4 regions of the Arthrobacter sp. Soc17.1.1.1 genome follow, and region 1 is predicted to be linked to each of the others. Evidence: riboswitches for the same ligand, from Rfam matches in the RefSeq annotation. Region 1 holds a riboswitch; each other region holds the start of a gene.
What was found. A riboswitch is a leader RNA that binds a small molecule or an ion and turns the genes downstream of it on or off. The one in region 1 is predicted to bind S-adenosylmethionine.
Positions count from the first base shown of each region.

Region 2: another riboswitch for S-adenosylmethionine. It lies ahead of sfnG (dimethylsulfone monooxygenase SfnG); the one in region 1 lies ahead of V6S67_RS09180 (ABC transporter substrate-binding protein).
Region 3: another riboswitch for S-adenosylmethionine. It lies ahead of V6S67_RS05510 (bifunctional o-acetylhomoserine/o-acetylserine sulfhydrylase); the one in region 1 lies ahead of V6S67_RS09180 (ABC transporter substrate-binding protein).
Region 4: another riboswitch for S-adenosylmethionine. It lies ahead of V6S67_RS15160 (ABC transporter substrate-binding protein); the one in region 1 lies ahead of V6S67_RS09180 (ABC transporter substrate-binding protein).

Region 1 covers NZ_JBAJII010000001.1:1,995,551-1,997,743, reverse strand. Annotated here, with positions in the region: gene V6S67_RS09180 (ABC transporter substrate-binding protein) at 1-1,255, opposite strand, end outside; SAM riboswitch class IV at 1,470-1,597, opposite strand; gene V6S67_RS09175 (VOC family protein) at 1,699-2,127, opposite strand; gene V6S67_RS09170 (hypothetical protein) at 2,191-2,193, opposite strand, start outside.
Region 2 covers NZ_JBAJII010000001.1:305,472-307,664, forward strand. Annotated here, with positions in the region: gene sfnG (dimethylsulfone monooxygenase SfnG) at 1-1,149, opposite strand, end outside; SAM riboswitch class I at 1,155-1,258, opposite strand; gene V6S67_RS01515 (glycoside hydrolase family 6 protein) at 1,489-2,193, shown strand, end outside.
Region 3 covers NZ_JBAJII010000001.1:1,221,079-1,223,271, reverse strand. Annotated here, with positions in the region: gene V6S67_RS05510 (bifunctional o-acetylhomoserine/o-acetylserine sulfhydrylase) at 1-936, opposite strand, end outside; SAM riboswitch class IV at 1,018-1,134, opposite strand; gene V6S67_RS05505 (VOC family protein) at 1,284-1,925, shown strand; gene V6S67_RS05500 (DUF1540 domain-containing protein) at 2,018-2,193, opposite strand, start outside.
Region 4 covers NZ_JBAJII010000001.1:3,289,048-3,291,240, reverse strand. Annotated here, with positions in the region: gene V6S67_RS15165 (amino acid ABC transporter permease) at 1-349, opposite strand, end outside; gene V6S67_RS15160 (ABC transporter substrate-binding protein) at 360-1,277, opposite strand; SAM riboswitch class IV at 1,443-1,560, opposite strand; gene V6S67_RS15155 (aminodeoxychorismate lyase) at 1,668-2,193, opposite strand, start outside.

The sequences.
Region 1 (2,193 bases):
AGTCGCCGGCGTAGCGGAGTTCGGTCAGCTGCGCCTGGGGGAGCTGGATGATCCGGAGGTCGAAGCCGACCTTGCGGGCCTCTCCCTGCAGCTGCACGAGCAGCGGGCTCGGCGTGGAACTCTCCACCGTGGGGACCTCGACCGTCAGCCGCTTCCCGTCCTTCGTGCGGAAGCCCTCGCCGTCACGCCCCGTCCACCCGGCGTCGTCGAGCAGCTGGTTCGCCCGCTCGGGGTCGTGGGTGAGGACGCCCTCGACCGTCGGGTCGTAGTACCTGCTCTCCTTGGACAGGAAGCCGTCGATCGGCGTGTAGGTGCCGAAGCCGAGGCTCTCCGTGACGGCCTTCGTGTCCACGGCGGCGGCGAACGCCTGCCGGACCGCGAGGTCGTCGAACGGTGCGCGGTTCAGGTTGAAGTTGAGGACGTACGGGTTGCCGGTCCGGGCGAGGTTCTCGTACGTGAAGTCCGGGTCGGCCTGCACGGCCGAGGCGTTCTGCGGCGCGAGGTTCTCCGTCAGGTCGTACTGGCCCGAGACGAGGGACTGGTGGCGGATGACGGGTTCGCTGACGAGGGTGACCTCGACGCCGTCGAGGTACGCGGCACCGTCACCGTCCAGCCACTCGGGTGCCCAGTCGTAGCCCTCCCGCTTCGTGTAGCTGATGCTCTGGCCCGGGCGGTAGTCGGCGACGGTGAAGGGCCCCGTGCCGATCGGCTTCTGGCACAGCGTCTCCGGTGACTCGGTGATGGCCTTGCCGGAGTTCATGCCGAGCCAGGACTGGGCGAGGGTGTAGAGGAAGGGGGTGTAGGGGTAGGCGAGGTGGGCCTCGAAGGTGTATTCGTCGATCACCGTGCCGTCGACGTACGGGGCGATGTACGCGGCGGCGAGGGGCGACTTCGTGGCGGGGTCCCTCATGTGCTCGAAGTTCTGCCCGAGGACCTCCGCGTTCCAGGGCGAGCCGTCACTGAAGGTGACTCCCTGCTTGAGGTGGAACGTGTAGGTCCTGCCGTCCTCCGAGACGTCCCAGGACTCGGCGAGATACGGCGCGATGTCCCCGTTCTCGTCCAGGGTCACCACGTTGTCGTAGATCAGGCGGCCGAGGAACTGCTGCTGCGTGGCAGAGATTCCGTGGCCGTCGAGGCAGCCCGGCTCGGCCGAGATGGACACGTCCAGCACGCCGCCGGGGATCGGCTCGCCAGCGGCGACGGAGGACGAGCCCGCCGGCCCGGCGCAGCCGGCCAGGAGTGCGAGGAGACCCACCGCAGAAAGGGCGGTGGCGTGTCCGGAGCGGTTTCGATTTCGGGCAGGGCGAATTACGGATGCATTCATGGGAATTCCTCAAGAGGCGTTCCGGCGCAGCGCAGAGCATAGTGCGACCGGAAGGGAATTGAAGGGCGAGTGAAAGGAGAAGGCGCGCCGAGGGCGCCTGGATCCTGCTAGGGGAGGGCGGTACAGCTCACGATGAGTGCCTTTCGGAGTGCTCTTGCCCGCACCGGACCAGCACTGTGTGCCGAGGAGAAGGCCGCTTCGTCATCCGAACCACCCAGGAACATGGGGTTGGCGCGCGGTCCAGTCGGAGCTTTACGACCGCGTCTCTTGAAGCTGGAACAACTATAGGCAGATATCCGGGGTGTCGACCAATAAAAAGAAATATGACACGGCGCGAATTGCCGAGGGCAGGACGGAATGTCGCGGGGCGCAATTCAGCGCAGGGTGACCGTGCCGTCGTCGAGGATCTGCCACCCGGGATTATGGGCGATCTCCCACACGATCCCGTTCGGGTCGCGCACGAGCCCGCGGAAGATGCCGCCGAAGGCGCTCTCCTGCGGCTCCTGGACAGCGGTGCCGCCTGCGCGCGTCATCGCAGCGACGACGGCGCGGACCTCCTCGGGGCCGTCGACGTTGTGGGACAGCACGATGCCCGACGGCACCGGTGCGGCATCGAGCCCGAGGTCCTGGGCGAACTTGCCGGCGAGGAACAGCCCGAGGAGCACTCCCGGGGCCACCTGGTAGAAGATCACCTCGTCGGGGACGTCGAGCGTCGGCGTCCACCCGAGGCCCCGGCTGTAGAAGGACCGCGCAGCGTCGAGGTCCTGCGCGGCGACGGTGACGAAGTGGAGGCGGGCGTCCATGGAGGGAGCCTACCGGTCCCGTCCCCCGGCGGAACCGTGAACGGTTCTGCCGGGGGACAGGGATCA
Region 2 (2,193 bases), 1.7 Mb from region 1:
GGGTTCGTGGGTTGCGAGGGTGGCATCCGGATCGAAATCGACGCCGGCGGCGCGCGCGGCGTCCGCCTCGAGCTGCCGCACGATCGGCAGGATGTCGGTGCCGAAGGCGGCGACCTCCTCCTGGAAGTGCAGGTAGCAGGTGAGGAGGAGATTCACGCCGATCTTCTTGTACTCGACGATGCGCTCGGCGATCTGCTCGGGCGTACCGATGAGCCGGGTCCTGAAACCGTCGTTGTACTGGACGAGGTCCTCGAACGAGGAGTCGGCCCACATGCCCCTGCCGTCCTTCGTGGAAGCCCCGGCCTCCTGGACGGCATCGCGGAATCCCTCGACGGCGGGGCGGTGCGCCTTCGCGACGATCTCGCGCAGGGTCTCCCGTGCCTCCTTCTCGGAGTCGCGGGCGATGACGAACCCGTTGAGCCCGTACCGCGGGTGCCGGCCCGCCCGGGCAGCGGAGGCCCGCACGCCGGCGATGTTCTCCCTGAATCCCTCGAGGTCCTTGCCGTTCGAGAAGTACCAGTCCGCCACCCGGCCCGCGGTGGCCTGCGCCGCCGTCGAATTGCCTCCGAAGAAGATCTCGGGGTGCGGACGGCCGGGCACGTCGACGGGAGCAGGGCTGAGTGTGAAGTCGGTGATGTCGTAGTACTTCCCCGACTGGCTGTACCCCTCCTCGGTCCACAGGCCGCGCAGCACGCGGATGAACTCCTCCGTGCGGACGTACCGTTCGTCGTGCTCGAGCCAGTCGAGGCCGAAGTTCACGAACTCGTCCTTGAGCCAGCCGGAGACGATGTTGACGGCGGCACGGCCGTTGGAGATGTGGTCCGCGGTGATGATGAACTTCGCGAGCACGCCCGGGTGCCACATGCCGGGATGCACCGCGGCGATGACCTTCAGCTTCTCGGTCGCGGCGAGGAGCGCGAGGGAGAACGATGTCGCCTCGTGCTGCTTGTCCGCGCCGTAGGACGCGGCGTAGCGGGTCTGCGACAGGGCGTACTCGAAACCGGCGTCCTCAGCGATCCGGGCGAGCTTCCGGTTGTACTCGAAGTCCCACCCGGTACGCTGCTCGATGGTCGAGACCACCAGGCCGCCGCTCACGTTCGGCACCCAGTAGGCGAATTTGAGGGGGGTGGAAAGGTCGGCGACGCTCATCATGTCCTCCATCGGTCTGGCAGTAGCACCCTACTGTCGCCGCGGATCGCGGAGGCCAGGGTTGCTGCGGCGTCAGTGAGCCAGATCTCTCAGCCGCTCGGGATGGTCAGAACGAGTGTGACACTGCGCACCCGGGGGAACCAAACAATGTGTCTTCGGAAGTGCACGCCACCCGCTCACGGATGGGTGCCGGAACCCTTGACAAAGTTGACCTATGCAACAAAGACTGGCCGTGGGAGCGCTTCCATGGGGATCGGCGGCGTCTCTTGTTCGGGTTCTCGCAACCACCCATCATCGACATGAGGAGCAACGATGCTCAGCATCTCCAGAACGTGCGCCATGACCCTTGCACTCGCAGGGGTCCTCGCATCCACCGCCCTCGCCGCGCTGCCGGCGTCGGCCGGTCCGGGCGGAGGACCAGGAGCGGAGTCCTCCGCCACCGAGTTCTACGTCCCGAAGACCGACCACGAGGCACAGCGCCAGATCGCCGGGCTGCGGGCCTCGGGTGACCGCCGGACGGCGGACAGCCTCAGCGCGATGGTCTCCACGCCGCAGGCCGTATGGGTCACGGACAGCGACCCCGCCACGGTGACGCGGGAGGTCCGCGCCACCACGCACCGCGCCGCCGGCAAGCAGCAGATGCCCGTGCTCGCCGCCTACAACCTGCCGTTCCGCGACTGCGCGCAGTACTCGGCCGGCGGGGCGACCGACGTCGCCGGCTACAAGGCCTGGATCGACGCCCTCGCGGCAGGCATCGAGGACCGCGCCGCGATGGTGGTGCTCGAGCCGGACGGGCTCGGGATCATCCCCTGGAACCGCGGGCTCGACGGCAACCTCGAGTGGTGCCAGCCGGCGGAGGCCGACGCCGCGACCGCGGCCGCGGAACGCTTCGAGATGCTCGGCTACGCCGTGGACCGGCTGAAGGCGCTGCCGAACACGAAGGTCTACCTCGACGGCACGCACAGCGCCTGGCTGGGCACGGGGGAGATCGCCAGCCGCCTCGTGAAGGCCGGCGTGCAGGAGGCGGACGGGTTCTTCCTCAAC
Region 3 (2,193 bases), 770 kb from region 1:
CGCCTGCGCGTTCTGCACGTGGCGCTCCAGGCGCAGGCTGAGCGTCTCCAGCCCCTGCCCGATGAGGAAGGCGTTGAAGGGCGAGACGGCGGACCCGAGGTCGCGCAGCAGCTGCACCCGCGCCTTCAGGATGTACGCGAGGTTGGCGCCGAGCGCGCCGCCCACCCCGAGATCGCGTGCGTAGACGAGTCCGTGGTAGCTCTCGTCCGGTGTGTTGAAGCCCGGGAACCTCTCCGGGTACTGCGCGAAGTCGAAGTTCCCCGAGTCGACGATCACGCCGGCGATCGCGGTGCCGTGCCCGCCGAGGTACTTCGTGGCGGAGTGCACCACGATGTCCGCGCCCCATTCGATCGGCCTGATCAGGTACGGCGTGGACAGGGTGTTGTCCACGATCAGGGGCAGCCCGTGCTCGTGGGCGACGGCGCTGATGCCCTCCAGGTCGAGGACGTCCTGCCGCGGGTTGGAGACCACCTCGCCGAAGAACAGCTTGGTGTTCGGGCGGACGGCGGCCCGCCACTGCTCGAGGTCGTCCGGGTCCTCCACGAAGGTGGTCTCGATGCCGAACTTCTTCAGGGTGTGCTTGAAGAGGTTGTAGGTGCCGCCGTAGAGGCTGGGGCTGGCCACGATGTGGTCCCCGGCCTCGGCGATATTGAGGACGGCGAAGGTCTCCGCGGCCTGCCCGGAGGCGAGCAGCAGCGCCCCCACCCCGCCCTCGAGGCTCGCGATCCTGGTCTCGACCGCCTCCTGGGTGGGATTCCCGATGCGCGTGTAGATCGGGGCGAGCTCCGTCAGCGCGAACCGGTTCGCGGCGCTCTCCGCGCTCGGGAAGACGAACGACGTCGTCTGGTAGATGGGCAGCGCACGCGCCCCCGTGGCTGGGTCCGGCACCTGGCCGGCGTGGATCTGGCGTGTCTCAAAGGACCAATCGTTGGACATGGTGCTCCCTGTCGAAGGGGCTCCTCCTCGTCCGCTGCTCCTGCCGGCGGGAACCGCCGAGGGAAGCATCGGCCCCGCAGGAGCCCGCGCTTGCGCGACACCGGTGTGGCGCCGCACCTGGTCCTCACCCGGGGCACCCCACCGCGGTTGGAGGGTTGCCGGCCAGCAAGCCGGGGCTTCGTGCTGGCACTCATGACCTGCATCCATGGAAACCCATGCGGGCGGATCCGGCAACACGTGTGACATTGCGTGAAGGAGTGTGCCCCGTAGCGCCCCTCCGAGGGGCAGGATCAGGAGTAAGGACACCCTAAGTCGAGACGTACATCACTTAGTGCCACACTGTCGGCATGCGCCTGGACCACGTCTCTTACGCCTGTGAACCCGATGGACTTGCCGCGACGGCCGACCGCATCTCGGCCCGGCTCGGCATGGAGCCGGTGAAGGGCGGTGTGCACCCCCGCTTCGGCACCCGGAACATGATCTTCCCGCTGGCCAACGGCCAGTACCTCGAGGTCGTCGAGGTCCTCAACCACCCCGCGTCGGACAAGGCGCCGTTCGGCCAGGCCGTGCGCGCCCGGTCCGAGGCGGGCGGCGGCTGGATGGGCTGGTGCGTGGCCGTGGACGACCTGGGACCCTTCGAGGAGCGCCTCGGCCGCAGCGCGGTCCCCGGCAACCGCAAGTTCCCCGACGGCCAGGAGCTCACCTGGCAGCAGATCGGCATCAAGGGCCTCATCGCCGACCCGCAGGTCCCCTACCTGCTGCGGTGGGACGACGGGACGGAGCCCCTGCACCCCTCGAAGGCCCGACCGGCCTCGGTGAAACTGGACTGCCTGACCATCGCCGGGTCCTCCGAGCGCGTCACGGAATGGCTCGGCACGGACGTCGAGGAGACGCTCGACGGCGTGCAGGTGCAGTGGATCGCGCCCAGGGGTACGCCGGGCATCATGTCCGTGACGTTCGAGACCGCCGACGGCCGCGTCGAGATCTGACCGACGCGATCCGATCCGACGCGTCGAACGCACGAGGAAGGGACCGGACGAATCGTCCGGTCCCTTCCTCGTGCGTTCGGACTGTGCGTGGATCAGGCGTGCGTGTAGGTGAGGCAGTCGGCCGCCTCGGCGCCGGGGCCCACCTTCACGGCGGGGGCGGTGCACAGCAGGTCGTGGTTGAAGGAGCACTCCGAACGCTGGCAGGCGCCGACATGCGCGAGCATCTTCGGGAGGCCGCCGCTGATCGACGTGTCGATGAAGGTGGCGC
Region 4 (2,193 bases), 1.3 Mb from region 1:
TGTAGGCCGCCGCCATGAGCGAGAGCGCGAGGATCCCCATCGGGAACGGGCTCGTGCTGCCGGTGAGCTGGCGGTAGATCGGGCTGAGCCCGATGCCGATGAGCAGGATGATCACGACGGCGGGCACGCCGCGGAAGATGTCCGTGTAGATGCGGGCCACCCACCGCAGCAGCCGGTTGCGGGAGATCCCCATGATCGCGAGGACCATGCCGAGGATCGTCCCGATGATGCCGGAGGCCAGGGCCAGGATCAGGGTGTTCCGCAGACCCACCGTGAGGAGCTCCGGCAGGACGGCGGCCATCGCCCCCCAGTCGAAGAAGGTCTGCGCGAGCTGTTCAAAGGCATTCATGCAGGGACCGCTACTTTACTTCCACGGCTTTGCTGCCGGGCTTCCAGTCGGTGGGCATCTCGCGGTCCGGGTACCACTCCTTGGTGAGTTCGGTCCACGTGCCGTCGGCGATCACGGCGTCGAGGCCGGCGTTGAGGGCGTCGATGAGCGGCTGGTTCTCGCTGTTCACGGCGTAGGCCGTGAAGTTCTCGGTGTTGATGATGGTCTCGGCGATCGTGGTGTCGTCGCCCTCCTTCACCTGGCCCGTGGCCTGCTGCGACGGTGCCACCCAGGCGTCCACCTGGCCGTTCTTCACGTTGGCGTAGACGGTGTTGTAGTCCGCGAACCGGACGGGCTCGAGGCCGAGGGTGTTGGTGACGTAGTCGTCCTGGACGGTGCCCTGGACCACGCCGATGCGCGTGCCCTCGGACAGGGAGTCGAACCCGGTGACCGAGGAGCCGTTCTTCGTGACGACGGCCATGTAGCCGAAGTCGTACCCGTTGGTGAAGCCGACGTTCTCGCGGCGTGCCGCCGTGGTGGAGATCGAGGAGGAGCCGACGTCGAACTGCTTGTTCTGCACCTGCGCGAGGAGCGCGGAGAAGTCGGTGGACGCGAACTCGACCTCGAGGCCGAGCTTGTCGCCGATGGCGCGGAGCAGTTCGTTGTCGTAGCCGGTGAAGACACCGTTCTCGATGAAGATGTTCGGCGGGGCGTCGGAGAGGGTGCCGACGCGCAGCGTCCCGTCCGTGATGAGGCCGAGGTTCGCCGGATCGATCTCCTCGACCGGGGTGGTGGTCTCGGTGGTGTACTGGTCCAGCGACTGCTGGTCGCTGCCGGCCAGGGCGTCGGTGGTCTCGGTGGGTTCGCTGCTGCTGGAGCTGCCGCAGGAGACCGTCAGGGCGAGCAGGGGCACGGTCAGTGCCGTGAGGACCTTACGGGAGAGGTTCATGGTGTCCTTCGTGGTGGCGGGCCCGGGAACGGGTGCGCTGGGTGGGGTGCTGGGACGCCGGAGGCCGGCGGGAGGACTGCTGGCTGCTGGGTGACACGCTCGCTGTTCTGGGCTGTGCGCGCTGTGGCGGCCGGACCGGACGGAACACCGGGGAAGGACCGCACGACGCCGTACTTGCCAACCGGGGGACTGGACCCGGCGGCCGAATCTTCACCTGGAGCACCCCACTACGGGAGAGGGTTGCTGTCCAGCCGGCCAGGGCCGATGGCTGGAACTCTTGATTTGAGCAAAACGCTAGGGCAGCACGGAGTGTCCGGTCAAAACGGGATCACGGATATTGCGCCGCTTGACGCGGGAATCCGGGGGTCCAGGCGCGGGGTGTGGCCGACTTCACACGAACCGGTCCACGAGAGCGGTCAGTTCCGCGGTCAGGGCCGGGGAGGTGCGGATCTCCTGCCCGTCGAGTGAGAGGACCGGCGCGAGGAGCCGGATGCTCGAGATGAGCCACACGGCATCGGCGTCGAGGAGGTGGTGCGGTTCGAGCGGCCCGTACCCGAGGTCCCACCCCTCCTCCTTCGCCGCGGCGAACAGCGCGGCCTGCGAGGTGCCGGCCAGGATGCCACTCTCGAGCTGCGGCGTGACGAGCGTCTTCCGCCCGTCGCGCACGGTGGCGAGCAGCACGGTGGACGTGGGCCCCTCGAGGACCTTGCCGTCGGAGGAGGTGAAGATGACGTCGTCGGCGCCGGACGCCTTCGCGTGGCGGATCGCGGCCATGTTGACGGCGTAGGACAGCGTCTTGGCGCCCATGAGCAGCCACGGCGCGCGCTGCGCCACGGTGCTGTCGTACCCGCGCTCGAGGAACAGGACCCTCAGGCCGGCCTCGCGCTGCGCCAGAGTGGCCGCGGGGACGGGCGCC